2 regions of the Ideonella sp. FW305-24 genome follow, and region 1 is predicted to be linked to the other one. Evidence: predicted binding sites of a transcription regulator. Region 1 holds the regulator's gene; the other holds the start of a gene.

What was found. Region 1 encodes LexA, which represses DNA repair genes until DNA is damaged. Its sites were predicted from a motif close to ACTGTATNNNNATACAGT; they were not measured.
Region 2: the regulator LexA is predicted to act here: its motif matches at 2,895-2,912, upstream of imuA (translesion DNA synthesis-associated protein ImuA).

Annotation. Positions count from the first base shown of each region.
Region 1 covers NZ_JBYTAI010000003.1:457,771-476,319, reverse strand. The annotation lists gene pstC (phosphate ABC transporter permease PstC) at 1-780, shown strand, start outside; gene pstA (phosphate ABC transporter permease PstA) at 777-1,643, shown strand; gene pstB (phosphate ABC transporter ATP-binding protein PstB) at 1,662-2,447, shown strand; gene phoU (phosphate signaling complex protein PhoU) at 2,486-3,202, shown strand; gene phoB (phosphate regulon transcriptional regulator PhoB) at 3,219-3,926, shown strand; gene phoR (phosphate regulon sensor histidine kinase PhoR) at 3,949-5,322, shown strand; gene AC3WR5_RS11085 (ArnT family glycosyltransferase) at 5,330-7,042, opposite strand; gene AC3WR5_RS11080 (type B 50S ribosomal protein L31) at 7,208-7,468, opposite strand; gene rho (transcription termination factor Rho) at 7,653-8,918, opposite strand; gene trxA (thioredoxin) at 9,193-9,522, opposite strand; gene AC3WR5_RS11065 (serine/threonine protein kinase) at 9,844-11,661, shown strand; gene AC3WR5_RS11060 (protein kinase domain-containing protein) at 11,690-14,047, shown strand; gene AC3WR5_RS11055 (MFS transporter) at 14,074-15,405, shown strand; gene AC3WR5_RS11050 (helix-hairpin-helix domain-containing protein) at 15,512-15,850, opposite strand; gene lexA (transcriptional repressor LexA) at 15,904-16,575, opposite strand; gene AC3WR5_RS11040 (asparaginase) at 16,646-17,605, shown strand; gene AC3WR5_RS11035 (esterase-like activity of phytase family protein) at 17,704-18,549, opposite strand, start outside.
Region 2 covers NZ_JBYTAI010000018.1:46,391-59,523, reverse strand. The annotation lists gene AC3WR5_RS30420 (putative bifunctional diguanylate cyclase/phosphodiesterase) at 1-1,119, shown strand, start outside; gene AC3WR5_RS30415 (hypothetical protein) at 1,240-1,791, shown strand; gene AC3WR5_RS30410 (SOS response-associated peptidase family protein) at 1,807-2,772, opposite strand; gene imuA (translesion DNA synthesis-associated protein ImuA) at 2,922-3,764, shown strand; gene AC3WR5_RS30400 (Y-family DNA polymerase) at 3,706-5,031, shown strand; gene AC3WR5_RS30395 (error-prone DNA polymerase) at 5,028-8,141, shown strand; gene AC3WR5_RS30390 (hypothetical protein) at 8,187-8,498, opposite strand; gene AC3WR5_RS30385 (hypothetical protein) at 8,565-9,308, opposite strand; gene AC3WR5_RS30380 (hypothetical protein) at 10,046-10,816, opposite strand; gene AC3WR5_RS30375 (hypothetical protein) at 11,118-11,441, opposite strand; gene AC3WR5_RS30370 (hypothetical protein) at 11,514-11,801, opposite strand; gene AC3WR5_RS30365 (hypothetical protein) at 12,308-13,133, opposite strand, start outside.

The sequences.
Region 1 (18,549 bases):
TGGGACCCGGTCGGGAATCACTACGGCGGCCTGGTGATGATTTACGGCACGCTGATGACCTCGATCATCGCGCTGCTGATCGCGGTGCCGGTGAGCTTCGGCATCGCGCTGTTCCTGACAGAACTCTCGCCGAACTGGTTGAAGCGGCCGCTGGGCATCGCGGTCGAGTTGCTGGCGGCTGTGCCGTCCATCGTCTACGGCATGTGGGGCCTGCTGGTCTTCAGCCCGCTGCTGGCCACTTATGTGCAGCAACCGCTGCAGCACCTGTTCAAGGGTGTGCCCGTGCTGGGTGCGTTTTTCTCCGGCCCGCCGGTGGGCATCGGCCTGCTGTCGGCCGGCATCATCCTGGCGATCATGATCATCCCGTTCATTGCCTCGGTGATGCGCGACGTGTTCGAGGTGACGCCGCCGATGCTCAAAGAATCGGCCTACGGACTGGGCTCGACGACTTGGGAAGTGATGTTCAAGGTCGTGCTGCCGTTCACCAAGACCGGGGTGGTCGGCGGCATCATGCTGGGCCTGGGCCGTGCGCTGGGCGAGACCATGGCGGTCACCTTCCTGATCGGCAATGCGAACCAGCTGAACTCGCTGTCGCTGTTCGAGCCGGCCAACAGCATCACCTCTGCGCTGGCCAATGAGTTCGCCGAAGCCGGCGAGGGCCTGCACCAGGCCTCGCTGATCTACCTCGGCCTGGTGCTGTTTTTCATCACGTTCGTGGTGCTGGCCTGCTCCAAGCTGCTGCTGGCCCGCCTCAAGAAGAATGAAGGGAGCCGCACATGAGCTTGGCGACTCTGGACGCTGGCCGCCTGGCCATGCACAAGCGGCGCCAGCGCGTCAACACGGTGGCGCTGACGCTGTCGCTGGCGGCCATGGCCTTCGGCGTGTTCTGGCTGCTGTGGATCCTGTTCGAGACCTTCCGGCTGGGCATTGGTGGTCTGAATCTGGCCGTGTTCACCGAAATGACACCGCCGCCGCAGGACGAGGGCGGGGGGCTGGCCAATGCCATCTATGGTTCCCTGATCATGGTGACCTTGGCCACCTGCGTCGGCACGCCGATCGGCATCCTGGCCGGCATCTACCTGGCCGAGTACGGCCAGAAGGCCTGGCTGGGCCGCATCACCCAGTTCATCAACGACATCCTGCTGTCGGCACCGTCCATCGTGATCGGGCTGTTTGTCGGCTGGGTCGTGGTGGTGCAGTTCAAGAGCTATTCGGGCTGGGCAGGCGTTGCCGCGCTGTCGCTCATCGTGATCCCGGTGGTCATCCGCACCACCGAGAACATGCTGACGCTGGTGCCGCATGCGCTGCGTGAAGCGGCCTACGCGCTGGGCACACCGAAGTGGAAGGTGATCTTCTCGATCACGCTGAAGTCGGCCCGTGCCGGCGTCGTCACCGGTGTGCTGCTGGCCGTGGCCCGCATTGCAGGGGAAACCGCGCCGCTGCTGTTCACCGCGCTGTCCAACCAGTTCTGGTCGTCCGACCTGAGCAAGCCCATGGCCAGCCTGCCGGTGACGATCTTCAAGTTCGCGATGAGCCCTTACGAGAACTGGCAGAAGCTGGCCTGGGCCGGCGTGTTCCTGATCACGATGGGCGTGCTGGCACTGAACATCCTCGCGCGGGTCTTCTTCCGCAAACAACACTGATTTCTGGCGAACACCATCATGGATGCAAAAGTCGAACTTCCCGTGACCGAGAAAGCCAAGATCACGGTGCGGGACCTGAACTTCTACTACGGCAGCTTCCACGCGCTCAAGCGCATCAACCTGGACATTCCCGAGAAGAAGGCCACGGCATTCATCGGTCCGTCGGGTTGCGGCAAGTCCACGCTGCTGCGCACCTTCAACCGCATGTTCGAGCTCTACCCCGAGCAGCGCGCCGAAGGCCAGATCCTGGTCGACGGCGAGAACGTGCTGGACAGCAAGCTGGATGTGTCGCTGATCCGTGCCAAGGTTGGCATGGTCTTCCAGAAACCCACGCCCTTCCCGATGTCGATCTACGACAACATCGCGTTTGGCGTGCGGCTGTTCGAGAACCTGTCGCGCGTCGAGATGGACGAGCGGGTGGAATGGGCGCTGAAGAAGTCCGCGCTGTGGACCGAGGTCAAGGACAAGCTGGGCCAGAGCGGCTCGGGCCTGTCGGGCGGCCAGCAGCAGCGGCTGTGCATTGCGCGCGGCATCGCGATCAAGCCGGAAGTGCTGCTGCTGGACGAACCCTGCTCCGCACTGGACCCGATCTCTACCGGCAAGGTCGAGGAACTGATCACCGAGCTGAAGAGCGACTACACCGTGGTCATCGTCACGCACAACATGCAGCAGGCTGCCCGTGTTTCGGACTACACCGCCTACATGTACCTGGGCGACCTGATCGAATTCGGCCCGACACGTGACCTCTTCATGAAGCCGAAGAAGAAGGACACCGAGGACTACATCACCGGTCGCTTCGGCTGACCGCCCCCGCGTCGCGGTGCCATCCAAGGGAACAGAACATGAGTGACAAACACCTCTCCACCCAGTTCGACGCTGAGCTCAGCGCCGTCTCCACCCGCGTGCTGGAAATGGGCGGGCTGGTCGAGGCGCAGGTGGCGCAAGCCATCTACGCGCTGACCAACTACAGCGCCGAAACCGCCACCCAGGTGCTGGCGCTGGAAGAGCGCGTGAACCGGCTGGAAGTCGAGATCGATGCCGACCTGTCGGCCATCATTGCCCGCCGCCAGCCGACCGCACGCGACCTGCGCCTGCTGATCGCCATCTCCAAGACCATCGGCAACCTGGAGCGCGTGGGTGACGAAGCCGCCCGCATCGCCCGCACGGTGCAGCGCCTGATCAACACGGGGGTGTTCAGCCGTCTGCGCCTGCCGGTGCAGGACGTGTCCTTCGAAGCCAGCCTGGCCACTGCCTCGCTGCGCAAGGCGCTGGACGCGTTTGCCCGCCTGGACACGGTGCAGGCGCTGGACGTGATCAAGCAGGACGGCCAGATCGACCAGGAGTTCGACGGCCTGATGCGCAAGCTGATCACCTACATGATGGAAGACCCGCGCACCATCTCGGCCAGCATCGACCTGGTGTTCGTGGCCAAGGCCATCGAGCGCGTGGGCGACCATGCCAAGAACCTGGCCGAGCAGATCATCTACATCGTCAAGGGCACCGACGTGCGCCACAACACGGTTGAAGCGGTGGAAACCATCGCGTTGACCCGCAACTGACCCACGGGACACCCACATGCCCTCCATTCTGGTGGTTGAAGACGAATCGGCGATTGCCGAGCTGATTGCCATCAACCTGCGCCATGCGGGTTTTGAGATCACGCTGGCTGAAAACGCCGACCAGGCGCTGGTTGCGGTGGACGCCGTGCTGCCGGACCTGGTGCTGCTGGACTGGATGCTGCCGGGACAGTCCGGCGTGGCCCTGGCCCGCCGCTGGCGTGCCGACGCGCGCACCAAGGAACTGCCCATCATCATGCTGACGGCGCGGGCAGACGAATCCGACAAGGTTTCGGGCCTGGACGCTGGTGCGGATGACTACCTGACCAAGCCGTTCTCGACCCAGGAACTGCTGGCCCGCATCCGCGCCGTGCTGCGTCGCCGCGTGCCAGAGGCGCTGGACGCTGCGGTCGAAGTCGGCGGCCTGCGGCTGGACCCGTCCACCCGCCGCGTTGCCCGCCTGGGCGTGGAGCTGAAGCTGGGGCCCACCGAGTTCCGCCTGCTGCATTTCTTCCTCACCCATCCTGAGCGGGTGCACAGCCGGGCCCAACTGCTGGACCGGGTCTGGGGCGACCATGTGTTCATCGAGGAACGCACGGTGGACGTGCACGTCAAGCGCCTGCGCGAGGCGCTGCAACCGGCGCAGTGCGCCCAGATGATCGAGACTGTGCGCGGCGCCGGCTACCGGTTGACGCAACAGGTCATGGCCTCCGCGCCTTCGGCCTGACCCCGCCTTTCGGGAAATCCGCATGTTCTGGTTGGGGCCGCGGGTCCTCTTCGCGGTGATGGCTGCGGTTGTCGGTGGCGCCTTGGGTCACCTGTGTGGCGAACGCCTTGGCATGCCGCAACTGGGCAGCCTGCTGGGCTCGGGCGTGCTGGTCGCGTTCGCTGCAGTGGTCGACAGCCTGCGTGGCGCCCAGCTGCTGGGCTGGCTGACCGGTGAGCTTGACGATGGCTGCCCGCGCCAGAACGGTTTCTGGGGCGAGGCCGGTGCGCGCATCGAGCGCGCGCTGCGGCAGCGCGAGAAGGCCACCGCGCGTGAGCGCGAGCGGCTGAGCCAGTTCCTGTCTGGCATCGAGGCTTCACCGAACGGCGTGCTGCTGCTGGATGCCCGGGAGCAGATCGAATGGTGCAACCAGGTCGCGGCCGAGCACCTGGGGCTGGACGCGCAGCGCGACCTGCAGCAGCGCATCACCAACCTGGTCCGCGCGCCGGCTTTCGTGGCCCACCTGCACGGCGGCCCCAGCGACCAGCCGGTGCAGATCCCCAGCCTGCATGGCCGCGGCCAACTCTCCATCCTCGTGCGGCCCTATGGCGACGGCCAACACCTGCTGATCACCCAGGACGTGACCGCGCGTGAGCGGGCCGATGCCACCCGGCGGGATTTCGTCGCCAACGTCTCGCACGAGATCCGCACGCCACTGACGGTGCTCGCCGGCTTTGTCGAAACCATGGCCACCTTGCCGCTCAGCGAGGTCGAGCGCCAGCGCGTCCTGTCGCTGATGGGCCAGCAGACCCGCCGCATGCAGGCCCTTGTGGGCGACCTGCTGACGCTGACCCGCCTGGAGGGCAGCCCGCGCCCGCCGTCGGATGCCTGGCTGCCGCTGCAGCGCCTGGGCGATGCAGTCGACACCGATGCCCGCAGCCTGTCCAACGGCAGGCACCAGCTCAGCTTCCATTGGGAAGACGAGGCCAACGGCGAAGCGGATGGCGCCGAAGGCCTGCAACTGGCCGGCAACGAGGTGGAACTGCAAAGCGGCGTGGGCAACCTGGTCAACAATGCGGTGCGCTACACGCCGGACGGTGGCACGGTCAGCGTGCGTTGCTGCCGCCGGCCGGATGGTGCGCTAGAGATCCGCGTCAGCGACACCGGGCCCGGCATTGCGCCCGAACACCTGCCCCGCCTCACTGAACGCTTCTATCGCGTCGACGGCAGCCGCTCGCGCGACACCGGCGGCACCGGCCTGGGCCTGTCCATCGTCAAGCACGTGGCGCAGCGCCATGGCGGCGAGCTGCGCATTGCCAGCGAGCTCGGCCGCGGCTCGACCTTCACGCTGTTGCTGCCTGCCTCGCGGGTCCGCCCGCTGGTCTCGCAGCCGCAAGCGGCCACCGCGTCCAGCTGAAATCCGGTCAGGAGCCGCGCCGGTACAACGCGAAGTATTCGCCGCGGTCCACCGGCCGGTGGAACTTGGCGAGCAGTTGCCACCCGGCCGGCGCTTCGGCCTGGGCGGTGCGCGTCAACAGCAGCTGGTAGTCGCAGGTCGCAGGCATCGGGATGTCCGCGGGTGGGGTAGTCGGGAGCAAGGCCTTGGCAGCGGCCACCTTGTCCTCTTCGCTGCGCGCGTCCACCTGGTAGTTGCCGAACACCTCCAGCCCGGCCACGTGCGTGCGGCTCAGGCCCGGCGCCAGCAGGCAGGCATGGGCCGGCACCAGGCGGGCAATCTGCTGCACCAGCGGGCGCGTGCTGCGGCCGTAGTCCAGCACCGGCAGCAGCAGCGTCATCAGCAGCATCCAGGCCAGCGCCACGCCGCTGGCCGGCAGCACCAGGCTCTTCCACAGCGGGTGGCGATGCCGCGAGGTGCGCCAGCGCACCAGCCACAGCCAAGCCAGCGTGCCAGCCACGGCAAAGGCCAGCGCCAGCAGGGAGAACTCCGATTCGTAACCCGGCACCAAGCGCAGGATGTTGCGCAGCGGCTGCGGCGGCGTGCCGGTTTGCGTCGAGAAGTAGATCACCCAGATGGCGAGGCCGGCCACGCTGAAGAAGAACACCGAGAACCAGTCGATGGCCGCGCCGGTGCTGCGTTGCAGCGTGGGCAGCGCAAATGCCGCCAGGATGGCCAGCCCGGGCAGCGCCAGCATCAGCGCCCGGTCCGAGCCGCCCATCAGCACCGAGCTGAGCAGTGCAATCAGCACCGTGCTGGCCGGAATGGCAATGTGCCGGTACGGCCAATGGCTGCGCCAGCGCCACAGCGTCCACACGGCCATGGGCCAGGCCGGCCAGGTGAACCACAGCAGCAGGCGCAGCAGCCCCAGCCACTCGGCCGGCTGCTCGCGCAAGGCCACGCGCCATTGCCAGGCGTGAGTCAGGGTGGCGGCCAGTGCGGCTACCAGCAGCGAGGCCACCAGCCAGGGCCACAGCGCGCGCATGCCGGCATGGCTGGAGCGCTGGCTCAGCGGCAGGGCAGTCAGGCCCAGTGCGGTGGCAATGCTGGGTGCCCCGCTGAGCGCCAGCGCCGGCAGCGCAACCAGCACCGCCAGCGCCACCCGGCGCCGGCTGTAGGGTGCAGCGGCCATGGCCCAGATGAACAGCGAGACCAGGCTCAACTGCAGCAACTCGGGCGTGGTTTCGTGGCCCAGTTGCAGCAGGCCCAGGGTGGCAATGGTGGCCAGCAACGCGCCATCGGCCATTGCGCGGGCGTAGTCCACCGGCTCGGCCTCGCCGCCAAAGGCGAAGGGCACCGGCTGGGCGGCATCGGTGCGTGCCAGGTGGAACATCGCGTACCAGACCAGCGACAGCGTCAGCGCCAGCAGGAAGGTGAACGGCAGGCGTGCGGCCAGGGCAGGGTCCAGCCAGTGGCCCAGCAACTGCACCGACCAGGCGCCTATCCAGTGCGGCAGCAGCGCGGTTTCGGGTGACAACTGACCAAGCGAAGGCGCCCACCAGGAGGTGCGGCCCTCGGCCATGGCCTGCATGTAGCCGAAGGCGGTCAGATCGGCATTGCGCCAGGGGTCTCGACCGAACAGGCCGGGCAGCAGGTAGGCGGCGCAGAACAGCAGCAGTGCGATGCGTGGCAGGCGCTGCGCGGCACGCTGGGTCACGAGGGCAGGGGTCGGTTGATTCACGGCTGGATCATGCCAACAAGCGGGCCGATCAAGGTTTCAGAACGAGGCGGAAACCCAACGCCGGCAGGGGCGCGAGTCTTTGCGCAGCAGGGGCGGGCAATAAAAAAGGCAGCCGGTGGCTGCCTTTCGGGGAGCGAGCGCTGTGCAGGACACAGGCCGCCAATCTCACTTCTTGATGCCGACGCGCGCAAACTTGTTGCGGAACTTCTCGACACGACCGCCCAGCGTGTCCACGCTCTTTTGCTGGCCGGTGTAGAACGGGTGGGATTCGCTGGTGGTTTCCAGCTTGAACAGCGGCAGTTCGCGGCCGTCTTCCAGCTTGATCGATTCCTTGGTCGGCGCGCACGAACGCGTCACGAATTGGAAACCGTTGGATTGGTCCACGAACACAACGTCGCGGTAGTTCGGGTGAATGCCTGTTTTCATGGCGCTTTGAGGCGGAAACCGCCTTCCTTCGTCGCTGGTGAGCCAACAGCCACGCCAGCCCCATGCCAGCGCACTTTTCGACAGCGGAAAAACGAGCATTATAGCGCAGCGGGCTGCGCCACCGTCCGTGCCGGCATGTGTGCCAGGTCACGGACCTGCCTCCAGGATCGTCCTTGCGGTCCGATCAACCGCCTCTTCGCATCATGTCGAAGAAGTCGAGGTTGTTCTTGGAGGCCTTCATCTTGTCGAGCACGAATTCCATCGCCTCCATCTCATCCATGTTGTAGAGCAGCTTGCGCAGGATCCAGGTCTTCTGCAGGATCTCCGGCTTCAGCAACAACTCTTCGCGGCGGGTGCCGGACTTGTTGATCTGGATGGACGGGTAGACGCGCTTCTCGGCCATGCGGCGATCCAGGTGGATTTCGCAGTTGCCGGTGCCCTTGAACTCTTCGTAGATGACCTCGTCCATCTTCGAGCCGGTGTCGACCAGCGCAGTACCGATGATGGTCAGCGAGCCGCCTTCCTCGACATTGCGGGCCGCGCCGAAGAAGCGCTTGGGCCGCTGCAGCGCGTTGGCGTCCACGCCACCGGTCAGCACCTTGCCGGACGAAGGCAGCACGTTGTTGTAGGCGCGGGCCAGGCGGGTGATGGAGTCCAGCAGGATCACCACGTCCTTGCCCAGCTCGACCAGGCGCTTGGCGCGCTCGATCACCATTTCGGCGACCTGCACGTGGCGCGCAGCCGGTTCGTCGAAGGTCGAGGAGATGACTTCGCCGCGTACGCCGCGGACCATTTCGGTCACTTCTTCCGGCCGCTCGTCGACCAGCAGTACGATCAGGTGGATCTCGGGATGATTGGCCACCAGCGCGTGTGCGATGTGCTTCATCATCACCGTCTTGCCGGTCTTGGGCTGTGCGACCAGCAGCGCACGCTGGCCTTTGCCAATCGGCGCGATCAGGTCGACGATGCGGCCGGTGATGTTCTCGTCGGCCTTCAGGCCGTCACGCTCAAGCTTGAACGCCTCTTTCGGGAAGAGTGGCGTCAGGTTCTCGAACATGATCTTGTGCTTGTTCTCCTCGGGCGTCAGGCCGTTCACGCGGTCGACCTTGACCAGCGCGAAGTAGCGCTCACCGTCCTTGGGGACCCGCACTTCGCCTTCGATCAGGTCGCCGGTGTGCAGGTTGAAGCGGCGGATCTGGCTGGGCGACAGGTAAATGTCGTCGGTAGAAGCCATGTAGCTGCTGTCGATGGAGCGCAGGAAGCCGAAGCCGTCTGGCAGCACTTCCAGCACACCGTCGCCGAACACCTGCTCGCCTGCCTTGGCGCGCTTTTTCATGATCGCGAACATCAACTCCTGCTTGCGCAGGCGCGAGACGTTGTCGATCTCCAGCGCTTCGCCCATCTCGATCAGGGCCGAGACGTGAAGGGCTTTCAGTTCTGAAAGATGCATCGGGATTCACCCTTGGGGTGGTTGGACCGCGCCCGCTCCGAAGGCGGCGGCCCTGGCGTGCCGCGTTGCGGAGGACGGTTTGCTGCCTTTTGGCAGCAGGCCGGACACCGACACGCGATACAAGAAACTGTTGTGGGAGCTGTGGGCCGTGAAACTCACGCGCCGGAGAACCGCTGGGTTCTGGGGCGTGGTGGCCTTGAGCCTGTTTGCAGCAGCGGGGCGGGGCTTGTGGATGACCAGCTTGCGGCCACCGCACCCGGTGCTTCAGGCGAGATTATAGATGAGCGTCGATCAGCGATTGGATTTTCGCCTTCGGATGGCTGCCGACCAGGGTTTCAGCAAACTGGCCGTCCTTGAAGACCATCAGGGTCGGAATGCCGCGGATGCCGAACTTGGCCGGGACTTCGCGGTTGTCGTCGACGTTCATCTTGGTGATCTGGATCTTGTCGCCGTAGTGGGCGGCAAGTTCTTCCAGCGCCGGGGCAATCGCCTTGCAGGGACCGCACCATTCAGCCCAGAAGTCGACCAGCACCGGCTTGCCGGATTGCAGGACGTCGGCTTCGAAAGAAGCGTCGGAAATATGCTTGATCAGTTCGCTGCTCATGGGAAGTTCCTGTGGGGAGACCGGACGGCACAGCCGGCTGCGATGCTGCACTGGCCGGACCCGGGACGCGAGGGAGGAAATTCAGAGATGGGGTCAACCCATGCCTGTTCAACCCTGCGGAAGCCTTGTTCTCGGCCCTGGGATCAGGGCCTGCAAAAAGGCAAGTTGATTCTGACACAAAGCCCGAGGACCCGCAGGCCGCGCGGATACCTTGCCGCAGCAGGGCAAACCATGCAGAAATAATGTGCACTTGTAGTGTTGATCCGGACATCGGCCGGTCGATGCAAGGGTTTCAATCGTGCCGAGCTATTCCATCGTCCCATGGTTGCCACCGCCTCCTCATCCACCCCTTCGCCTGCTTCGCCTGCTGCCTCTGCCGCCAGGGCCAAGCCGGTGCGCATGTTCGGCCGCTTCCAGTTGCTGCGCCTGGTGGGCAAGAGCGACCGCACGATGGGCTGGGCCGCCGTGGATACCCGCAGCCAGCAGGAATGCCTGCTGGTGATCCTGCGCCAGCAGCTCGATGCGGAGGCCGCTTCGGCCTGGCTGCAGGCTGCGCAGCGCGCCGCGCGGCTGCAGCATCCGCAACTGGCCAAGCCGCTGGAAATCGGCGTGCACGACCGCTGGCCGTTCATGGCCTACGACCGTTCCCGCGCCGTGTCCTGGCCCGAGAAGTTTTCGCGCCAGGGTGCGCCTGCGGCCGAACTGGCCGGCTGGGCCGCCCAGATTGCGCAAGGCCTGGCCTTTGCCCACGAGGCCGGCGTTGCCCACCGCGACCTGCAGCCCTGGATGCTGGCCATCGACGAACTGCAGCAGGTCAGCGTGATGGGGCTGGAAGCTGCTGCGCATCCGACCGAAACCCAGCATGACGGCGGGCTGGACGCCTTGCGTGCCGTGCGCGACGCGGCCGAGCAGGACGTGCTGGCGCTGGGCCTGGTGATGCACCATGCGCTGGTCGGCCAGCCGGCGCTGGACGAACCCGACGTGGTCCACGTGATACAGCGCATGCCGCCGCTGGGCCAGGAGATCGTGCGCCTGCCCTGGACCGTGCCGCGGCCGATCCCCGAGCCCTTGCGCGCAATCGTCAACCGCTGCACCGATCGCCAGCCGCGCCTGCGCTACCGCAGCGCCCGCACGCTACAGCGTGCGCTGGAAGGCTGGCTGAAGACGCAGGATGATGATGGCGGCCCGCTGGCGCTGCTGCGCGACCGCCTGCGCACCGTAGGCGTGTTGCCGGCCCAGCCCGGTGGCGCCGAGCGGGTGGCGCATCTGGCCTTGATGGAACGTGGCCGCACCAGCGAGCTGGCAGAGCTGGTGCTGGGCGACATTGCACTCGCCTTTGAACTGCTGCGCCGGGTCAACAGCGCCCAGCTGCGCGGTGGCCAGGTGTCGGATGACGGCCCGGTGCTGATGCTGCGCCGGGCGATTGCGATGCTGGGGCTGGACGGCGTGCGCCAGGCGGCGCTCGGCCTGCGCCGCTGGCCGGGCCCGCTGGACGACGCTGCTGCAGGCCAGCTCGACACCTTGATGCGCCGTGCCCACCGCGCCGCCCGCCTGGCCGTGCGGCTGGTGCCGGCTGGCTACGACGGCGAGGTCGTCTACCTGATCTCGCTGCTGCAGAACCTCGGCCGGATGGTGGTGCAGTACCACTTCCCGGAGGAGGCCGAGCAGATCCGCAAGCTGATGCAGAACGACGACGCGCCGGCGACTGCACCGGACGCACACGGGATGAGCCCCGAGGCGGCCTCGTTTGCAGTGCTGGGGCTGGACCTGGATGAACTGGGCGTGGCGGTGGCCCAGCACTGGGGGCTGGACGACAGCGTGCTGGCGCTGGTGCGCCGCGTGCCGCCGAATGCCCCGGTGCGGACGGCGGACAGCGACACCGACAACCTGCGCACCACAGCCAGCTGCGCGGGTGAACTTGTCGATGCGCTGAACCAGCCCGCCACGCGGGTGCAGGCTGCGCTGCGCCAGGTCGTGCAGCGCTATGCGCGTGCGCTGAACCTCAGCGGGCGCGAAATGCAGGACGCCCTGCAACTGGAATTGCAGGGTGGCGACGCGACCGGCCTGCCGCATGGCAGCCCCCTGCCGGCCGTCGGAGAGAGTTCGTCTTCCGGGCTGCGCCGCCAAAACGTTTCTTGAAATTCACGCCCTTGCCGGCGTGCCATCCATGGCAGTACCCACTCCCGCCGCCACGCCGCAGCAACTGGGCCGCTTCACGCTGAAGGCCTTGCTGGGGCAGGGCTCGCAGGCCACCGTCTGGTTGGCCTGGGACCCATTGCTGCAGCGTGAGGTCGCCATCAAGCTGCTGCGCCCGGAAGTCACTGGCGACCAGCGCGACGCCTGGCTGGCCGAAGCGCGGCTGATGAGCGGCCTGTCGCACCCCAACATCGTGGCGGTGCACGAAGCCATGCAGGAAGGTGGCCGGGCCTGGATGGTGCTGGAGCGCGTCGAAGGGCTGACCCTGGCCGACCGCCTGGCGCGCCAGGGCGCGATGGCGCCGCGCGAAGCCGCCGAGATGATGCTGCAGGTGCTGGACGCGCTGGCCTGCGCGCACGGCCACGGCATCATCCACCGCGACCTGAAGCCCGCCAACGTGCTGCTGGCCCGCGATGGCCGCGCCCGTGTGATGGATTTCGGCATCGCGACACGGCTGTCGGCCGCGCCGGACGGCCGCATCGTTGGCTCGGTCGCGACCATTTCGCCCGAAGGCGCCAGCGGCCAGGCCGCCACGCCGGCGATGGACATCTTTGCCGCCGGCATGCTGCTCGGCCATGCGCTGCTGGGCCAGCCCATGCGCACCGGCATGGACGGCCTGACGCCGACTGCGATGCTGCAGCGGGCGGTGGCCGAGCCGGTCAGCTGGCCTGAACCGGCGCCGCAGCCGGTCGATGATCCCTTGCGTGCGCTGGTGCTGCGTGCGGTGGCGGCGCAGCCCGCCATGCGTTTCGAATCGGCCGCGGCCTTTCGCGAGGCGCTGGGCGGCTGGCTGAACCCCGAGGCACCGCAGCCTGCGGCCAGCCACGCGACGCTGGAGTTCCTGCTGCGCCGCATGCGACTGACCGGCGACTTCCCGGCGCTGTCGGATTCGGTGATGCGCATCCAGCGCGTGACCGCATCGGACAGCGAAAGCGTGCATGCGCTCTCGGCAGAGATCCTGAAGGACGTGGCGCTGACCCATAAGCTGCTGCGGCTGGTCAACACGGTGCACTTCAGCCACCTCGGCACTGGCGCCATCACCACCGTCTCGCGTGCCGCGGCGCTGGTCGGTTTCGCCGGCATCCGCAACATGGCGATGTCGGTGATGCTGCTGGAGCACATGCGCAACCGCAACCACGCCCAGCGCATGAAGGAGATGTTCCTCGAAGCGCTGATGACGGCGATGGTGACCGACCAGCTGACCCCTCCTTCGCCGGAGCGCGAAGAAGCCTTCCTGGCCGGCATGTTCAGCCACCTCGGCCGTTTGCTGGTGGCCTATTACTTCCCGGACGAAGCCGAGCGCGTGCGCCTGCGCCTGGTGCCTCCCAGCGACGGCAGCAAGCCACGCCCGGCCTGGCACAGCCCGGCCGAAGCCCGCGCTGCGCGCGAAGTGCTGGGGCTGGACTTCGATGCGCTGGGCCTGGGTGTGGCCCAGGCCTGGGGCCTGCCGGACAGCTTGTGCCATGCCTTGCGCGTGGCCGAGGGCGACATGCCGCAGCGTGCGCTCGCCGGCACGGAGCGCTTGCGCTGGGCTGTGCGCGCCGCAGGTGAAATGGTGCAAAGCCTGCTGGCGGCCGATGCAGGCGCGGACCAGATCACGATGCGGCGGCTGGCCAGTGGCTACGTGCGTGGCCTGGCCATGTCGCAGGACAGCCTGGTGCAGGCGGTGCAGACGGCGCAGCAGCAACTGGCCGACCTGGCCACGACCATGGGCATCGAACTGCCGGCCAAGGCCCGCGCCCGGCGCCTGCTCGGCCAGGCCTCGGCGTCCGAAGCGACGGCCACCTTGGTGCTGCCCGATCCTGCCAGCGAAGCCCATGCGCAGGACCTGCTGGCGGCCGGCATTGCCGAGGTCACCGAAACCCTGGCAGGCGACGCTGTTGTGCTCAACGAAGTGCTGCGCATGATCCTCGAGACCTTGCTGCGGGCAATGAACTTTCGCCGCGTGGTGCTGGCAACGCGCAGCCCCCGCCAGACCGTGATGACCGCGCGGCTGGCGCTGGGGGAAGGTGCGCAGGAACTGGCGCGCCAGCTCAGTGTGAACCTGCAGCCGACCGGCGCGATGGACTTGTTCGCCGCCGCTTGCCTGAAAGGCCTGGACACCCAGATCGCCGATGCCCGTGCGCCTGACCTGCAGGCCCGCCTGCCGGCCTGGTGCCGCGAGGCCGGTGCCAGGAGCTTTCTGCTGATGCCGCTGATGAGCAAAGGCGTGCCGCTGGGCATGATCTACGCGGACCGGGACCGCCCCATCGCGGTGGCGGACCGCGAGCTCAGCCTGCTGCGCACGCTGCGCAACCAGGCGGTGATGGCTTTCAAGACCGCGGGCTAACCCTAGGCCCAGTTAAACTTGAGCGGATGAGCATTTCCGACCCGAAGTCGGCTGGCAGCGCGCGATTGCGCGACCAGCGAGACTACCTGCGCTTGCTGGGCGCCCGTGTGACCGGCGGCGCCGCCAACCAGATGTTGATGGTGGCGCTGGGTTGGCAGATGTACGACCTGACCGGCAGCGCCTGGGAGCTCGGCATGGTCGGTCTCGCCCAGTTCCTGCCGGCACTGCTGTTGACCTTGCCGGCGGGGCACCTCGTTGACCGCCATGACAGGCGCCTGCTGGTGGCTGGCAGCATGAGCCTGCAATGCGTGGTGGCGGCGTGCCTGGCGCTGTCCAGTGTCGGCGGATGGGTCGGGGCCAACCTGATCCTGCTGCTCTCGATGCTGCTGGGCATGGCACGCGCGCTGCAGATGCCAGCCCAGCAAGCCTTGACGCCTACGCTGGTGCCGCCAGCGCTTTTGCCGCGCGCAGTGGCTGCCGCGAGTTCGGCCATGCAGGCCTCCATCATTGCCGGGCCGGCGCTGGGGGGCGCGTTGTATGCGCTCGGCCCCCGTGTCGCCAGCCTGTTCGGCCAGGGCGCAGCGGCGGATGCCGGTATCGCCGGCCAGGCCATGATTGGCGCGCACTGGGGCGCCGCGGTGGTCTACAGCCTGTCGCTGCTGCTGCTGCTCTCGGCGGTGTGGTGCGTGCTGGCGATCCGGCACCGGCCGGTCCAGAGCCTGCGCCCCGCGCCCGATCTGGCGCAGCTGACGGCAGGCATCCGTTTCATCTGGCAGCGGCCGGTGGTGCTGGGTGCCATTTCGCTGGATCTGTTCGCCGTGCTGCTGGGTGGCGCAACCGCCTTGCTGCCGATCTTCGCGCGCGACATCCTGCACACCGGCCCCGAGGGTCTGGGCCTGCTGCGGGCGGCGCCGGCGCTGGGCGCCGTCATCATCGGCGTATGGCTTTCGCGCATGCCCATCACCAGCCGGGCCGGGCATTGGCTGCTGGGCGCGGTGGCGGTCTTTGGTTTCGCGACCATTGCGTTTGCGCTGGCCACCTCGTTCTGGTTCGCCTTTGTGGTGTTGGCCATCAGCGGCGCGGCCGACATGTTCAGCGTGGTGATTCGCCAGTCACTGGTGCAGCTCGAGACGCCTGACGACATGCGCGGCCGGGTCGGCGCGGTGAATTCGGTGTTCATCGGCGCCAGCAACCAGCTCGGCGAGTTCGAATCGGGCGCCACCGCGGCCTTGCTCGGGCCGGTTGGCTCGGTGCTGCTGGGTGGCTTCGGCACGCTGCTCGTCGTGGCGCTGTGGTGGAAGCTGTTCCCGGCGCTGGCACAGCGGGATCGCCTGCAGCCCGAGACGGCACCGGTTTGACGCGGGGTGGGCTGTCAGGCCGCGGCCTGAGAGCGCCCCCAGACCTGCCGCTTCGCGTCAGGCCCCCCGAGGGGGATGAGAAAACTTGGGGCGGCCCTGCGTTTTCTCATGAGCCTTGTGGTTCCGCGTGCCGCGGCGCCGGGTGCAGCTCGCCGTGCACTTGCTTGCGCTGCGCGGTGTAGTCCCACCAGGGCCGGGGCGCGGCGCCCTGCATGAAATCGACAATCGCCATGAAGGTGTCCAGCACGCAAGGGTCCTGGTGCTTGCCGGTCAGTTTCTCCAGTTGGCGGTAAAGCTGCAGCGCGTCGTGCCGGGCCAGTTCGGCCGGATGCAGGATGCCCAGCGCGCGCAAGTCGCCGGCCATCGCCGGGCCCACGTTGGGCAGCTGCTCCAGCCGCTGGCAATCGGCTGCGGAGGCAGCTTTTGGGCTCTTGATCGCGCTCATGGGTTTTGACCTCGTCGGGAGCTCGCCTGCAGGAATACCTCCGGCCAGCGGGGTCAGAACATCATGTTCTGACGCAGCAGGCCCACCGCAATGCCTTCAATCTCGAAGGACTCGCCTGGCCTGACCTGGATGGGTTCGAAGTCCGGGTTCTCGGGCAGCAGCTCAATCAGGCCGGCGCTGCGCTGGAAGCGCTTGACGGTGACTTCATCGTCCAGCCTGGCCACGACAATCTGGCCGTTGCGCGCTTCGCTGGTCTTCTGCACCGCGAGCAGGTCGCCATCGACGATGCCGGCATCCCGCATGCTCATGCCCTTGACCTTCAGCAGGTAGTCGGGACGGCTGGGAAACAGGCTGGCTTCGAGCAGGTAGGTCTGCGAGATGTGCTCTTGCGCCAGGATGGGGTGGCCCGCCGCCACACGGCCAACCAGTGGCAGCGTGAGCTGCGCCAGGCTGGGCAAAGGCAGCGAAAACTGCTTGCCACGCGCCTCGTTGAGCGCGCGTAAAGTGCCGCTCTGCAGGCGAATGCCACGGGACGTGCCGCCCACCAGTTCGATCACGCCTTTGCGGGCCAGCGCCTGCAGATGTTCTTCGGCCGCATTGGGCGACTTGAAGCCCAGCTCGGTGGCGATTTCGGCCCGCGTGGGTGGGGCGCCAGTGCGTTCGATGGTGGTTTGCACCAGGTCGAGAATCTGCTGCTGCCGGGCGGTGAGCTTGGGACTGTCCATGAGCTTGCAGCCAGCGCGGGCGGGCTGAGGTTGTATCCAGTATCTGTATTTTTATCCAGACTTCCACAAAATGCAAAACGAATCAGTGGCCGTGTCCCATGTGGTGTTGCTGGGAACGGGCGGCACCATCGCCGGCCAGGCCGGCCGGGCCGATGACAACGTCGGCTACACCGCAGGGCAGATCGGCGTGGCGCAACTGCCGGCCGCGGTGCCGGCGCTGTCGCGCTTCTCGCTGCAGGCCGAGCAACTGGTGCAGCTCGACAGCAAGGACATGACGCACGCCGTGTGGCAGCAACTGGCGCTAGCCGTTGAACGACATCTCGCGCGGCCCGATGTGGCCGGCATCGTCATCACCCATGGCACCGACACGCTGGAGGAAACCGCCTGGTTCCTGCAGCGCACGCTGGCGCCGAGCAAGCCGGTGGTACTGACCGCCGCGATGCGGCCGGCGACCGCGCTGCTGGCCGACGGGCCGCAGAACCTGCTGGACGCCGTGACGGTGGCCGCCAGGCCTGGTGTGAGCGGCGTGCTCGCGGTGCTGGCCGGCCGGGTGCATGGGGCGCTGGATGTGCGCAAGTGGCACGGCTACCGCGTCGATGCGTTCAGCTCTGGTGATGCCGGTCCGCTCGCGCTGATCGAAGAAGGCGTGCTGAAGCCCTTGCGGCCCTGGCCGACGGACGAGGCCTTGCCGGCGCGCTGGCAGGCACCGGTGGCCGAGTGGCCGCGGGTGGAGATCCTCGCCAGTCATGCCGGCAGCGACGGTACCTTGGTCGAGGCGCTGCTCGGACTGGGCTGCCGCGGGCTGGTGGTGCAGGGCACGGGCAACGGCACGGTGCACCAGTCGCTGGAGCTTGCTTTGTGCAAGGCAGTCGCACAGGGCGTGGCGGTGCTGCGGGCCAGCCGCTGCCTGGGCGGCGGCGTGGTCGGTGCACCGGCCGACGCATTGCCAAGCGCCGCCGAGCTGACACCGGCCAAGGCGCGGGTGGAGTTGCTGCTGCGCCTGCTGGTGGGCGAGGGCGCAGGCGCTTGATGCGCCCATGAAAAAAGCCGATGCGGGTGGCCCCGCATCGGCGCTCAGCTGTCAGCTGTCAAACGGTACCGAGCGGCGCGTGATGCGCCGCCTCGGGCTCACTGAGCCGGCTTGAAGACCTGGTTCACGAATGGCGAGCCGCCCAGGTCGTTTTCGTCGAAGGCAAAAACGAAAATCTGGTTCGGGTTGTCCAGGCCGCCGACGTTGGCGAGGAAGTCGTTGTCGTTGGCGATGTAGAGGGTGTGCTTGGTCACGCCGTCGATCACCACGTCGTCGCCGAAGGCCATGCCTTCGAGCTTGGCGGGGATCTGCGTGTCGGCGAAGCCGGCGGCCATCAGCGTGGCGGCGATGTCCAGGAACAGCGTCTTGGTGACGGCAAACGGCTGCAGGTTGGCGGTGCCGCTCAGGTCGCTGATGTCGGTGGCACCGGCCAGGCTGAGCTTCCAGATCTGCTTGATCACCGCCTTGGAGCCGTCACCCAGGCCCTTGCCGTCGCGCTCCAGCACCAGGAATTCGTGGTTGTTCAGCGCCAGCAGTTCGCTGCTGTTGTAGTTCTTGTTGGTCGCGGCCAGGTGGTTGTCGTAGGCGTATTCGTGGGTCGCGCCGGTCTTCACGTCGATGGTGATGATGCGGTTCATGTTGCCGCCGTCACCGCCGTCCTGGATCAGCGGACTTTGCTCGAAGCCGACCAGGGTCTTGCCGTCCGGCGTGATGGCCAGGCCTTCCATGCCCTTGTTGGCCACACGGCCCGAAGTGTTGCCGCTGATTTCGGCGGCACCTTGTGACGACAGGTTGGCTGCCGTGAACTTTGCCGGCAGCGTGAACATGCCCACGCGCTTGCCGGTCGTGCGGTTGAAGGTGTAGACGTAAGGGCCGTACTCGTCGGTGATGTAGACGAGGTTGGTGCTCTTCGAGACGCGGATGCCTTCCGGGTCAAGGCGAGC
Region 2 (13,133 bases), on a different contig from region 1:
TATCCCGAGAGCGACCGACGAGTCGCACATGCGATGTGGCGCCTTCAAGAGGTCGCCGCGGGGACTCCGCCAAGTGCGGTGGACAAAATGCGCGCGCTGGAGGAGATGGCCGATCAGCTGCTGGCCATGCGGGCGAAGGGCTTCTCCAAGCCTGGGCTGGCTACGATCTTGTCTCAGTCGGGACTGAACGTCAGTGCAGAGGATCTTGACGAATTCCTGCGCCACGAGCTTCTCGCTCATGTCTTCGACTGTGCAGATGGGCTCCCTGCGATGACCAAGCGGCAACGCTTGGCCAAGTCGCAACGGGCGCTTTGGATCGAACGCGAACTCCGGCGGGCGGTGGCGACGGGTGAAGGCCTCGCGCTTCACTACCAGCCTCAGGTCGACATGGCTACCGGCGATGTAGTGGGCGCCGAAGCGCTCCTACGCTGGTCGGATGGCGAGGAGTCGATCAACCCGAGCGAATTCATCCCGGTGGCGGAGGCATGCGGATTGATTGTCGACATCGGCGACTGGGTGCTTCGCGAGGCCGCGCTTGAAGCTGCCAACTGGCGGCGCCTTGGGCTTGGCGGCGCGAAGGGCATCAAGATCTCGGTGAACCTCTCGGTGAAGCAGTTCGCTGACGATCTGCCGTTGCGCATCGACGGCGCCTTGCGAGCAGCGGGCCTCGAAAAGACACTGATGTGTCTGGAGATCACCGAGAGCTTCCTCGCGGGCGACAGTTCATGGGCGCTGCTGCAGGGTCTGCATGCGGCCGGCTTTCATCTTGCGCTTGACGACTTTGGCACTGGCTATTCGTGCCTTTCGCGCCTGAACACGCTGCCGCTCGACACCATCAAGATTGACAAGTCATTCGTTGTCGACCTCGGCGGAACAGCCAGCGCCACGGCTGTCGTGGAGGCCGTGATCGATCTGGCCAACAAGCTTGGCATGAAGACGATCGCTGAAGGTGTGGAAACCGAAGCTCAGCGGGCCTTGCTGTTGGAGCTTGGCTGCTGCGTGGCACAGGGCTATCTCTTTGCCAAGCCGCTCACCGCGACGGCCTTTGTTGAGTTCGTTGATCGCTCGGGATCGCGGCGTTCCGGCATCCCTAGAAGCGGCATGTTGCTTCCGCCTTGAATCTGCAAAGATCGCTCTTCAAAGCTGGCATTCGGCTGGCGCTTTTCAGCGGCTCAAGATGCTCGGCTTCGTCTCGGTCTATCAGGCGCGGTAAGAGCGGCCACAGCCAGGGGTGACGACATGGAAGCACACGAATGGGCCTACGACTACGCCAAGGCCTGGGGAACGCTGGTCCACGGTGAGCACGACAGCGGCGACACCACCCAGTACGCGCTTAGCCTTTGGCCGAAGTTCCACACCCTGGATCCTGCAGAGAAGGCGCGGCTCGACCACGTCGAGTTGCTGACGCGCGTCGCGGCCGAGCAGTGCAAGACAGGGGTCGGCCAGGCGCTTGCGATCGCGGCCACGGACCTGATGCGTCGACTCAACCAGACGCCGCCACTGGAAATTCTGGACCGCGTCATGGAGCCGCATGTGGGCAGCGACCCTGACTTTGAGCGTGATCCCGCCAACCCGCCGCAGGATTTTGACGACTACCTTGACCCGCCGAGCCCGCTGGCCAGGTTGATCGCATCGGCCTTGGCGCCAGACATCAGCGACGCTGAGTATCTGCTCTTGGCGGGCGGCCCGGAGGCCCAGCAGGGACCGATTTTCCTGGCCGCGAACGAGAAATGGGAGGCGGCCATCGGGCGGTTCGGTGAGCGATACAAGCTGTGGGGCCGCAACGCTTGACGAGCCGTAGGGCGGCTACGCCGCAAGCCGGTGCTCGTAGTACATCGGCTCGCGGTCGTCGAGGATGTCGTAGAGCGCCTGGAGGTTGTTGGGGTCCGGGTTCAGCCAGGCATCCACGTGCTCGGGACGGATCGGAATGATGCAGCGGTCATGGCCGGCGTCAGCGACTTCTGCAGGCGGCTCGTCGGTGATGGCGGCGAAGGACAGCAGGTCCGGCTCACCGTCCTTGGTCCAGTGCGACCACAGGCAGGCCACCAGCATGTCGGCGCCCGTGTTCGGCTTGAACTCGAGCACCACGTTCTCCGGCTTCTCGTCGGGCGCCAGTTCGCGATGCTCCATCGCATGGCGGGCGACGTTTTCGTAGAAGGCGGAGGCCAGCAGGACGCCGTGGCTGACACCGAAGTGGCCGCGCCAGAATTTCTCCAGGTTGTCGCGCCTGGCGTTGTAAGTGCCTGGGAACTGGAAGTCGTAGCTGGCCGGTCGCCCAATCGGGCGGCATTGGTAACGCATGGGCAGCACTACCTTCTGGCCGTCGCGGACCACCATCACCGGCGCATAGACGCCGGGATAGATGCGCGAGTCCCGTGGCAACGGCTCGCTGCGGCGCAGATCCTCCAGGTCCAGCTTGGCCTTGGAGATCTTCGACGTCGCAATGCGCCGGCTCTCCAGCGCCGCCTTGGTCGACTTCGTCTGCAGCTTGCGTTCGGCCTCCACCAGCCGGGTGCGCTGCGCAAACAGATCCTGCTCGATCGCCAGGGCCCGCTCGGCCTTGTACGCGTCGATGTAGCCCTTGATCGTCCGCTCGCCCTCGCCCTCGGTCTGGGCGTTCAGCTCGAACGAGGCTTCCATGGCCTTGGGCACCGCCAGCTTGCCCTGCGTGCGCCGGAAGAACAGCTCGACGAACTCCTTGATGCCCAGGTGCGCGCCGAACAGGCGCACGTAGTCACGGTAGTTGGCGCGGATTTGAGCGGAATAGCACATGGCGGTCAGCGTTCCGGTTCGAAGCGGCCGTTATCGCACAGCAGCCCCTGCTCGGCCAGCAAATCCATCTGCCGCACTGCGGCGTGAAGTCTTGGGCTGGACAGGCCAAGGAGGCGAATGATACTGTATGGCCATCCAGTATTTCAGCCATGAATGTTGCCCAAGCCCTGGAGGCGCTGCCCGTCCTCCCTGAACTCAACCCCTCGCCAACCGGCGAGCGGCCTGGCCGAGCGCTGCCAGAGGCCCTGGACGCCACCGTGTGGCGGGGCTCGGAGCTGGGCCATGCAACGAGCACCGAGGTCTGTCCCTCGGGCTGGGCCGCACTGGACGCCGAGTTGCCGGGCGGCGGCTGGCCACGGCATGCCGTGACCGAGATCCTGACGGCCCAGCCCTCGCTGCTGGAGTGGCGCCTGCTGGCGCCTGCCTTGCGCCCTGTGATCGCCGCTGGCGGCCAGGTGGTGGTCGTCGGCCCACCGCGCCACCCTCATGCCCCTGGCCTGGTCCTGGAAGGCCTGGACGACCGCCAGCTGGTCTGGATTCAGGCCGAGAAGCCGGCCGAGCGCCTGTGGGTCACCGAACAGCTGATCCGCTCGAACGCCGCCGGCGCCGTCGTGGCCTGGTTACCGCATGCCCGCCAGGAGCAGCTGCGCCGGCTGCAGGTCAACGCCGGCGGCTGCGAGGGCCTGGTCTTCCTCTGCCGCCCGGAGGCTGCCCGCCACGAAGCCTCGGCGGCCCCGCTACGCGTGCTGGCCTCGGTCGGCATCGACTGGGAGCTGCACCTGCACATCCTCAAGCGCCGAGGTCCTGCGCATGAAGGGCAGCTCGTGCTGCCGTCCGTGCCCGCGGGACTGGCATCGGTGCTGACCCCGCGCCTGCGCAAACCCAGTCTGCTCCTGTCGGGAGACCGGACTGATTCATCCCGAGAGGCCGGCCATGCTGTGGGCCGCCCTGTTGCTGCCCCCGCTGTCCGACCGCTCGCCGCCGTTCGATGAACCCGCGCGTCAGGCTCTCGCCACCTGGGCGCTGCAATACAGCCCCCGCGTCGCGACCGTCGATGAAGCCGTAGTCATGGAGGTCGAGGCCAGCACCCGCCTGTTTGGCGGCAAACGGGCGCTGCGCGACCGGGTCGTTCAGGAAGCCGCCGAGCTGGGCGTCTGCCAGGTCGCCTGGGCGCCCAACAGCGTGGCCGCGCTGGCCCTGGGCCGGGCCGGCAAGGAGAACGGCGTGCGCCGGCCGATTGCCGAGCTGCTGGACCCCTTGCCAATGGAGACGGTCTCGGCCGTCCTGCCCCACCGGACCACGCTGACCCAGCTGGGCTGCCGGACCCTGGGCCAGCTGCGTGCCTTGCCGCGTGGCGGCATCAGCCGGCGCTTCGACGCGGCGCTGCTGCATGCCCTGGACCAGGCCTATGGCATGAGACCCGAGGCGCACACCTGGATCACGGTGCCCGAGACCTTCTCGGCCCGCCTGGAACTGCAGGCCCGCGTGGAAGTTGCGCCAGCCTTGTTGTTCGGGGCCAGGCGGCTCTTGATGCAGCTGTGCGGCTGGCTGGCGGCCCGGCACGCCGGCACCACCGCGTTCATCCTGCGCTGGAAGCACGACAGCATGCGGCCCAAAGACGTGGCCGACAGCGGCGAGCTGGTCGTGCGCACCGCCTCGCCCATGCGCGACCTGGAGCACCTCTGCCGCCTGCTGGCCGAGAACCTCGCCAAGATTCAGCTGCTGGCCCCGGCCGGCGAGCTGCAGCTCGAAGCACTGGATGTGCAGGCACTGGAAGAACACAGCGCCTCGCTGCTGCCCGACACCGTCAAGACCGGCGAATCGCTGACCCTGGTGCTGGAGCGAATTGCGGCCAGGCTGGGACCTGAGAAGGTGTTGCGGCCGGTGGTGGTCGAGGACCACCGGCTCGAATGGATGCAGCACTGGCAGCCCGCACCGGCGGCCCTGCCGAAGAAGCGGCCGAGGCCCATGCGCTTTCCGCAACCGACGAGCATGCTGCCGGTGCCGCTGCGCCTGGCGATGCGCGGCGAGCGGCCGCTGTACCAGGGACCGCTGTTCATGCTGATCGGGCCGCACCGCGTCGAAGGTGGCTGGTGGGATCGTGCGTCGGCCGAAGAAGGTCAGCAGGGCCAGGCCATGCGCAACGTGGTGCGGGACTACTGGGTGGCGCTGAGCCAGCACAGTGGGCCGCTGCTGATCTTCCAGGAGCGCCTGGCAGATGACCGGACCGCCTGGTACTTGCAGGGCGAGTACGTATGACCTTGCGCCTGGTCTCGGCCATCCCGCACTACGCTGAGCTGCGCTGTCGCAGCTGCTTCAGCTTTCTGCAAGGAGCGAGCTGGCCGGAGGAGCTGGTCAAGCGGGCCAAGCAGCTCGGCTACCGGGCGCTGGCGATCACCGACGAATGCTCGGTGGCCGGGGTCGTGCGGGCGCACGTCGCGGCCAAGGAGCACAAGCTCAAGCTGTTGATCGGCAGCCAGTTCCATGTCGAGTGTGATTCACCGTTCACGATGGTGGTGCTGGCCTGCAACCTGAACGGCTACGGCAACCTGTGCGAGTTCATCACCGGCCTGCGCCGGACCTCCCCCAAGGGCAGCTACCGGCTGACCCTCGACCACATCCAGCCGCAGGCGCTGGCCGACTGCGTGGTGCTGGTGTCGCCGGACCGGGACGCGACGCCGGAACAGCTGGCCACGGTGGCCCGTTGGTTGCTGACGAATTTCATGGGGCGGTGCTGGCTGTCGGTCGAGCTGTACCGGGTCATCGACGACGAGTGCTGGCTGCATCGGCTGCGCGAGGTCAGTGAGCTGACCGCGATTCCGCTGGTGGCCTGTGGCGACGTGCTGATGCATGTGAGATCGCGTAAGCCGTTGCAGGACGTGATGACGGCCACGCGGGTGGGCAAGCCACTGACGGAATGCGGTGCGGATCTGCAGGGCAATGCCGAGCAGCACCTGCGCACCCGGCTGCGGTTGTCGCAGCGCTTCCCGGCCGAGCTGCTGGCTGAGACCTTGCGCGTGGCCGAGCGTTGCGAGTTCAGCCTGGATGAGATCCGCTACCAGTACCCGGCCGAGGTCGTGCCGGACGGCGAGTCGCCCACGTCCTACCTTCGGCGCCTGACCTACGAAGGTGCCGGGCGGCGCTGGCCCGAGGGAATGCCGGCAAAGGTGCAGACGCAGATCGAGCACGAACTCGCGCTGATCCAGGAGCTGAACTACGAGGACTACTTCCTGACCGTGGCGGACATCGTCCGGTTTGCGCGCAGCCAGCACATCCTCTGCCAGGGCCGCGGCAGCGCGGCGAACTCGGTGGTCTGCTACTGCGTAGGCATCACCGAGGTCGACCCGGCCCGCATGTCGGTGCTGTTCGAGCGCTTCATCAGCAAAGAGCGCAACGAGCCGCCGGACATCGACGTGGACTTCGAGCACCAGCGCAGAGAAGAAGTCATCCAGTACCTCTATGCCAAGTACGGCCGGCACCGGGCGGCGCTGACCGCAGTCGTCATCAGCTACCGGCCCAAGAGTGCGTTCAAGGACGTCGGCAAGGCCCTGGGCTTCAAGGAGGAACAGTTGGAGGCGCTGGCCAACAACTTCACCTGGTGGGACGGGCGCGAAGTGATGCCTGAGCGCGTGGCCGAGGCCGGGCTGGACATCAATGACCTGGCGGTCCGGCAACTGCTGACGCTGGTGGGCGATCTGCTCGGCTTCCCGCGTCACCTGAGCCAGCACCCGGGCGGCTTCGTCCTGACCAAGGGGCCGTTGACGCGGCTGGTGCCGGTGGAGAACGCGGCGATGGAGAACCGCACGGTCGTGCAGTGGGACAAGGACGACCTCGACGCGATGGGGCTGTTGAAGGTGGACGTGCTGGCCCTGGGCATGCTCTCGGCGATCCGGCGTTGCCTGGCCTTTGTCGGCGAGCGCAAGGGCCATGTCTTCGAGATGCAGGACATCCCGGCGGAAGACCCGGCCACCTACGACATGATCTGCAAGGCCGACACGGTGGGCGTGTTCCAGATCGAGAGCCGGGCGCAGATGTCGATGCTGCCGCGATTGAAGCCGCGGTGCTTCTATGACCTGGTGGTCGAAGTCGCGATCGTCAGGCCGGGGCCGATTCAGGGGCAGATGGTGCACCCGTACTTGCAGCGGCGGCAGGGTAAGGAGGCTGTCAGCTATCCCAGCGAAGACCTCAAGGTGGCATTGGGGCGGACGTTGGGGGTGCCGATCTTCCAGGAACAGGTGATGCAAGTGGCGATCCTGGCGGCGGGGTTCACGCCGGGGGAGGCGGACCAGCTCAGACGCAGCATGGCGGCCTGGAAGCGCAAGGGTGGGCTGCAGCAGTATCACGACAAGATCGTCAATGGCATGACGTCGCGGGGCTATGAAGAGGCCTTTGCCAAGCAGATCTTTGAGCAGATCAAGGGGTTCTCGGAGTACGGGTTCCCGGAGAGCCATGCGGCCTCGTTCGCACTGCTGGTCTACGCCAGTTGCTGGCTCAAGTGCCACCACCCGGCGGAGTTCCTGGCGGCGATGCTCAACAGCCAGCCGCTGGGCTTCTACTCGCCTTCACAGCTGGTTCAGGACGCGCAGCGGCACGGCGTGGAGGTGCGGGCTGTGGACGTGCTGCACAGCGAATGGGACTGCACGCTGGAAGGGGTCGAAGAACCGCCTGCCGTGCGACTGGGCATGCGCCTGGTGTCGGAGCTGAAGGAGGCTTCCGTGAGTCGCATCGTGGCGGCCAGGGCGCAGGGGTTGTTCGACAGCGCGGAGGACCTGGCCAGGCGGGCGCAGCTGGAGCAGCACGAGATGCGGTTGTTGGCCGGGGCCGATGCGCTGATGAGCTTGGCGGGGCACCGGCGGCAGCAGGTGTGGGAGGCGTCGGCACTGCGAAGGCCGCCGGAGCTGATGCGCGAAGCGCCGGTCGACGAGGCGTTCCTGGAGCTGACGCCGGCCCTCGAAGGCGAAGAGGTGGTGCACGACTATGCGACGGTGGGGCTGACGCTGCGCAGCCATCCGCTTGCGCTGTTGCGGCGGCACCTGACCCAGCGGCGACTGCGCACGGCCGAGCAGCTGCTCAAGCTGCCGGATGGTGTGCCGGTGCGCTACGCTGGCATCGTCACGGTCAGGCAGCAGCCGGAAACGGCCAACGGGACCGTGTTCATCAGCCTCGAAGACGAGACCGGCAACATCCAGGTCATCGTGTGGCGCTCGCTCAAGGAGAAGCTGCGCAGCGTGGTGCTGCGGGCGAGGCTGATGGAAGTGCGAGGGACTTGGCAGCGCGAGGGTGACGCGACCAGCATCGTCGCGGACTACCTGGAGGATCTGACGCCGTTGCTGGGGCGGCTGGAGACCGAGTCGAGGGACTTCAGGTAGCCGTCGGGAAGGCGACCTGGCCCAGCGCATCGCGCGCTGAAGTCTTCACAGCAGCTCGCGGGGCGTGTCGAAGGATTGGACGCCGAGGGCCATCAGGACGCATCGAAGTTCTGCGGTTTGCTGGTCGCGTGCGCCTTCGATCTTGATGTCGGCGTGGGCGTGTTTGGCGTTCCACTCGCCGGCCAAGTGGTAGGCGGTGACTTCCTTGCGGAGGGCGCGGATCTGTCGGTCTTGGAAGGCTGTCCAGGGCTGGCGTTGACCGCCTTCAACTTCGATGAAGAGGCTGAAGCCGTTGGAGTCGAACTGGTAGCCGACGCGGTAAGCGAGGTGAACGCCGAGGGCGTATTCGAGCGCCAAACCGGTAAGGTTGCGCGTGGGAACTAAAGACATCTGGACTGGAGCTGCGGAGGTGGGGACGGACGTTTATTCTTGCGGATTGTTCACCTTGCGCAGCGGTGGCGGCACAAAGCCTGCGACATCTTCGGCCCTCGCAATTTCCTTTCGCAAGACATCCAGTTCGCTGGCGAGTCGGTCACGAATTGCATCCAGATCCTCGGCTCTTGAGTTAGCTTTGAGCGCCCGTTCCCAATTGGCCTGGTACGGGGACGCTCCCAACGACTCAGCTAATCGATCGGTGACGAAACCTAGCGCCCAAAGGCATGCTGCGTACTCTGAATTCCTGCGGCTGTAGTGGCGGCGGACAGCCTCTTCACCGCCCACTAGGCCCCACCTCTCAAGCAGTTCGCTCAAGTCTTCAAGTTCGGTCGCCATCTGCCGGCCCATGGGGATCAGCGCCCTGAGATTCGCCCTGTTAAATTTGTGGTGATCGTAGCGCTGCCGCGCATTCAGATTGATCTGTGCGCAGAACCGACCGCCCCCTAGCTCTTCGATGGGTTGCTCGGCAATGTCCACAACGCGCTTGTCGATCATCGCGATCAGTTCCTGCAGCCGCTTCTTCGCCGACTCCGCACGCGCTGCGCTCAACTCCACCTGCTGGAGATGCACCGTCCACAAGACGCCAACGAAGCTGAAAAAAGCCAGGATCGGGTTCAGCGTGCCGCCAACATAGTCGCCGAACTGGCCCCAGCTTCCCGGATCCCACTTTGCTGTCAGCTTGGGCTCGACGGCCCATCTGACGACATAGGCCGCCAGGACCAGCACTGCCATGACTACGGCGGCCCAGAGCCACCGCTTGAGGACTGGCGAGAACCTATCAGATGACGCCTTGGGTTCGCTCATGGCAGACGCAACGAGTTGTTTCCGGCATGGTACGGCAGCCTCGACGGCGGACCGCTGCGCTGCGTTAGACGCCCACAAAATTCCGTGGTTGAAAAGTAGACGCTACCGGTAGTGCTCGCCAGGGTTCGCGACCCTCTTATACGGCTCGGACTGGGTATCATTGACACATCGGAGTTCCAACGGCACCCCGATACCTGAAAAGACAAAGGGCCACCGACTCGCGATCGGTGACCCTTCGGGGTTCTTTACAGGCTGTGCGCCCCAAAACCCAATCTCTGGTCGAGATGTGTCGGCAGTGTAGTTCAACGCCGGCATGGGTGTCTTCGCATGGCCGTTTTCGTCTCTAAACCATGCGATTTTCCATGTCTATGACAACTTCACACCAGCCCCAAGAGCGCGTTCACGTGCGCGACTACACCCGCTTCCGCAACGACAAAGCGGAGGAAGTTGGCCAGCACACGCGCAGGTTCCCCGAGCGTTGATCGCTTGAGCGCCGCCTGAGCGCAAGGCCGGTTCACTGAAAGGTGGCCGGCCTTTTTCGTTTGCGCGCAAGACGATCATTGTCGCCATGCCCCCATCGAGCGACACCGAAGGCTACCGCAAGATCTTCTGGTTCGACAGCGCCCGACGCGCCAGTTGACGCTCAACCCGCGCAATGATCAGAACTACGGGCCGGAGGTGCCTGCAGGAACGGAGCCAGCTCTATAGGCGAGCAGGAGCCCGTGTAAATCACGGCCGAGAGCGACCGAACCTTCATTGAGGTGATTGAACAGCTCCTCCAGGAATGGAAGGACAGGCATGTCCCGCCACACGGTTTGCCTCGACTGCTTCTTCACTACGAAATCGAAGGTTCCAGCCTCGATCCGCATTTCAAAGCGCTTCGGGCGTCTCCCAACCATATCCTCAACGAGGAAAGAACGCGAAATCGCTCGATGCTTTGCGCGGTTGCTCAGCCCGTGGAGGACGTCCCAGTGCGGTACTGCTTGAAACTGGACGAGGGCCGCCCCCAATGGACTGAAGGCATTGTCGGCAGAAAGGAGGGCCGCGACTTTGTGCAAGGTCACCTGGCTTCGGTCGATCGGGTTGCTGCGGTGCTGGCCTGTGGCGTAGTACAGCGCGAATGCCCAGGTATCCGCCACCGAGTGAAGCGCTGCCACCGCCCCAACAATATGCGCCTCTGCTTCCACGATGACGTTATGAGCGAGATCTCGCCTAGTGGTGCCGTCGGTCTTGAGTGCAGCCGCGAGAGCTTCTGGGGAAACAACACCCTCGTGCTCGGTCATTAGCCGATTGATCTCGGAGTAGTGATACCGGGCGTGATCGAGCCGTCGAAAGACCGAATGAAAGCTCGCGTGAGCTTCAACCTCCGCAGTTTCGCCGAAGTGCTGCAGGACTAAGGCCTGTGTGGCGGGGACATCAAACTGCGGATCGTTCATTCGCAGCAGCATAGCGAACGAAGGTTGACAGGTAAACGGTGCGTGCTGGGCGAAGCGCCGCCCAAAAAATGCCCGCATGCCCCCCGCCCCACCGCAAGCCTCGCCCTGCCGGCAGCCGTGCTCCAGATACTTGGCGGGGAAACAGTCGGACCAGGTTCAGGAGTTCATCCTGCAACGGCTTGATGCGACTGAGCTTGTCCATGTTGTGTCCAAAAAGGCAGGCCCAGCAGCACAACGCCACTGGGCCTGGGAAGCCGGCCGCCTGTAGAGGGAGGGAGGAAGTGGCGGCCGGAGTTACGGGTTACAGCTTGGCGTCCCAGCCGATGTGGATCAGGTTCTGATGAACGCCCAGTTCGAGCTCCACGTCGAAGCCTCGTTCGAGCATGTCGTCACGGATAACTTCAGCGATGGCTTCATTGTCCAGGCGCATCGTCAGGGTGTCCGCACCGTAGCTGGCAGCGGCCTTGACGTGGCCCCACAGATCTTCCAGGCCAGCGTAGATGCGAGTGCCAGCCAGGCTGACCATCTCGTTAGCGTCGTCGCGGTCAAGTGGCTTCTCATCAAGCCGGCGCACGCCAGCGGCTGCAGCTTGCAGAATCTGGCCGATGTCGAGGGGACTTGTCATGCTGGTTCCAGATGTGAGGAACCCCGCCGCCCGGCGATCGACCAGGGCGTGGGGCTCGATTTCGATTCCAGGTCAGCCCTGCGTCAGCGGGCCGGCAGGTGTCTCAACGAGGTCCAACCGGCGTTCGACGGGCCGGAAGCGGGCCTCGATTTGGTCGATCCGCTCCTGCATTGCAGCGTGGTCGTCATGGATGTGGCCCAAGCCGATTTGGACCTGATCCAGGTTGCGCTCCACAGCACCGACGCGCACGGTCAAGTCGTCCAGCCGCCGGTTGGACTCGAGGCGGAAGGTCTGAATCTCATTGCGCGGCAGCCGCAGCTGCTCGAGCAAGAGGTTGGAGACGTTTTCAGTCATGCCCATGCCTCAAATGTAAAACGGTTTCAGCAACAGGTCACGTCCGCTGGAGGCAGCAACGCCTCGGCGCGGAGAACTGCAGGATAGGAGCCAACGTCGCCGTCGTGGTCCGGTGCGCCAGTGGCGGCACGATTCGGCGTTGTTCAGCAATGTCAGCTCAAGAAACAGGGACGGCAACAATGGTGCCGATGTGGGTCGAAACATACCGTGACAATCTTTCTTATGTAAAGTTATACCGACGGAGACGGACCATTGCAGCGGCTAAGCGGGGAAGCATTGCTTTCTCCTTGCTGTGGCGATGCGGACCGCCCGAATCGCCGGCTTCAGCCTAATGGCAATCGCGAGGAACGTGAGCACAAAACTTGACGCAAAGCTCCGGGGTTTTTAGCTCTAAAGAAACCGCGCCATTAATGTCTTTGACGCGACGCTGTGTGCGCTGGAGTCGACCAGCGTCGCGTGCCGTTGTCGTTTGGGCTAGAAGTGCCAACAACGGATTGACTTGCCTTGATGAACTACTGGAGAGTGCAGGCAGCCGGATTCTTTGTACAGGGATTCGTCGGTGGCGGTACGTGGCCTGGATCAGTGATGACGCTTCCCCTGACACTAGGTGTGGGATCTGAGATGCCTACGGGATAAGAGATCTTCAGCCCATAATCCACGTACCTCGAGGATCCATACACAATTGCATCTGCGCCGGTAAGCGGGTTCTTCCTAACTCCGTCAATCGTTATCCCGGCTGCAGAGCTACCATCCAATCGAATGGCATAGTCACCGCCCAATTTCTGAAAAACTGGGCAAAGCTGCGCAGCAGTGGTCGTGCTACCCGCAACTGACGACATAAATATGAGCCTCTTGCTGGGCGCGGTACCAAAGGCAGACCAACGATTCACCGTCGCGTCGCTTGTGCATGTGCCATTTTTTAGAACGGACGTTGACGAACTGGCCACTACGCTTCCCGTGAAATTAGTTGATATCCACAGTGGGGGCTTGGTACCCTCTTTCCAAGAGTAGTTTCCGCCCGGCGTAACCAGGAAGCCAAGCTTATTACCATCGAAAACTTGATCATCAGTGCACACTCCCCCGGACTTGCAATTATTTGCAATGTTATCTGTCTGATACTGAACAAACCCCTTTGCCAAACCCTTTCCTGGCCCACTCCCAGAATCCCCGCTCCACGTAAATCCGTTGAGAACAATCTGGGTGTTTTCTGCCCAGACTTCAATTCGATGCAGCTCTAGTTGGCCGGTCGAAGAATTCACTTTGTCATAGGCCATCGAGAATGCTTCGCGGCTGTCAAGTGCATTGGCAATAGCGATGTGTACGTACGGCGGTACAGAT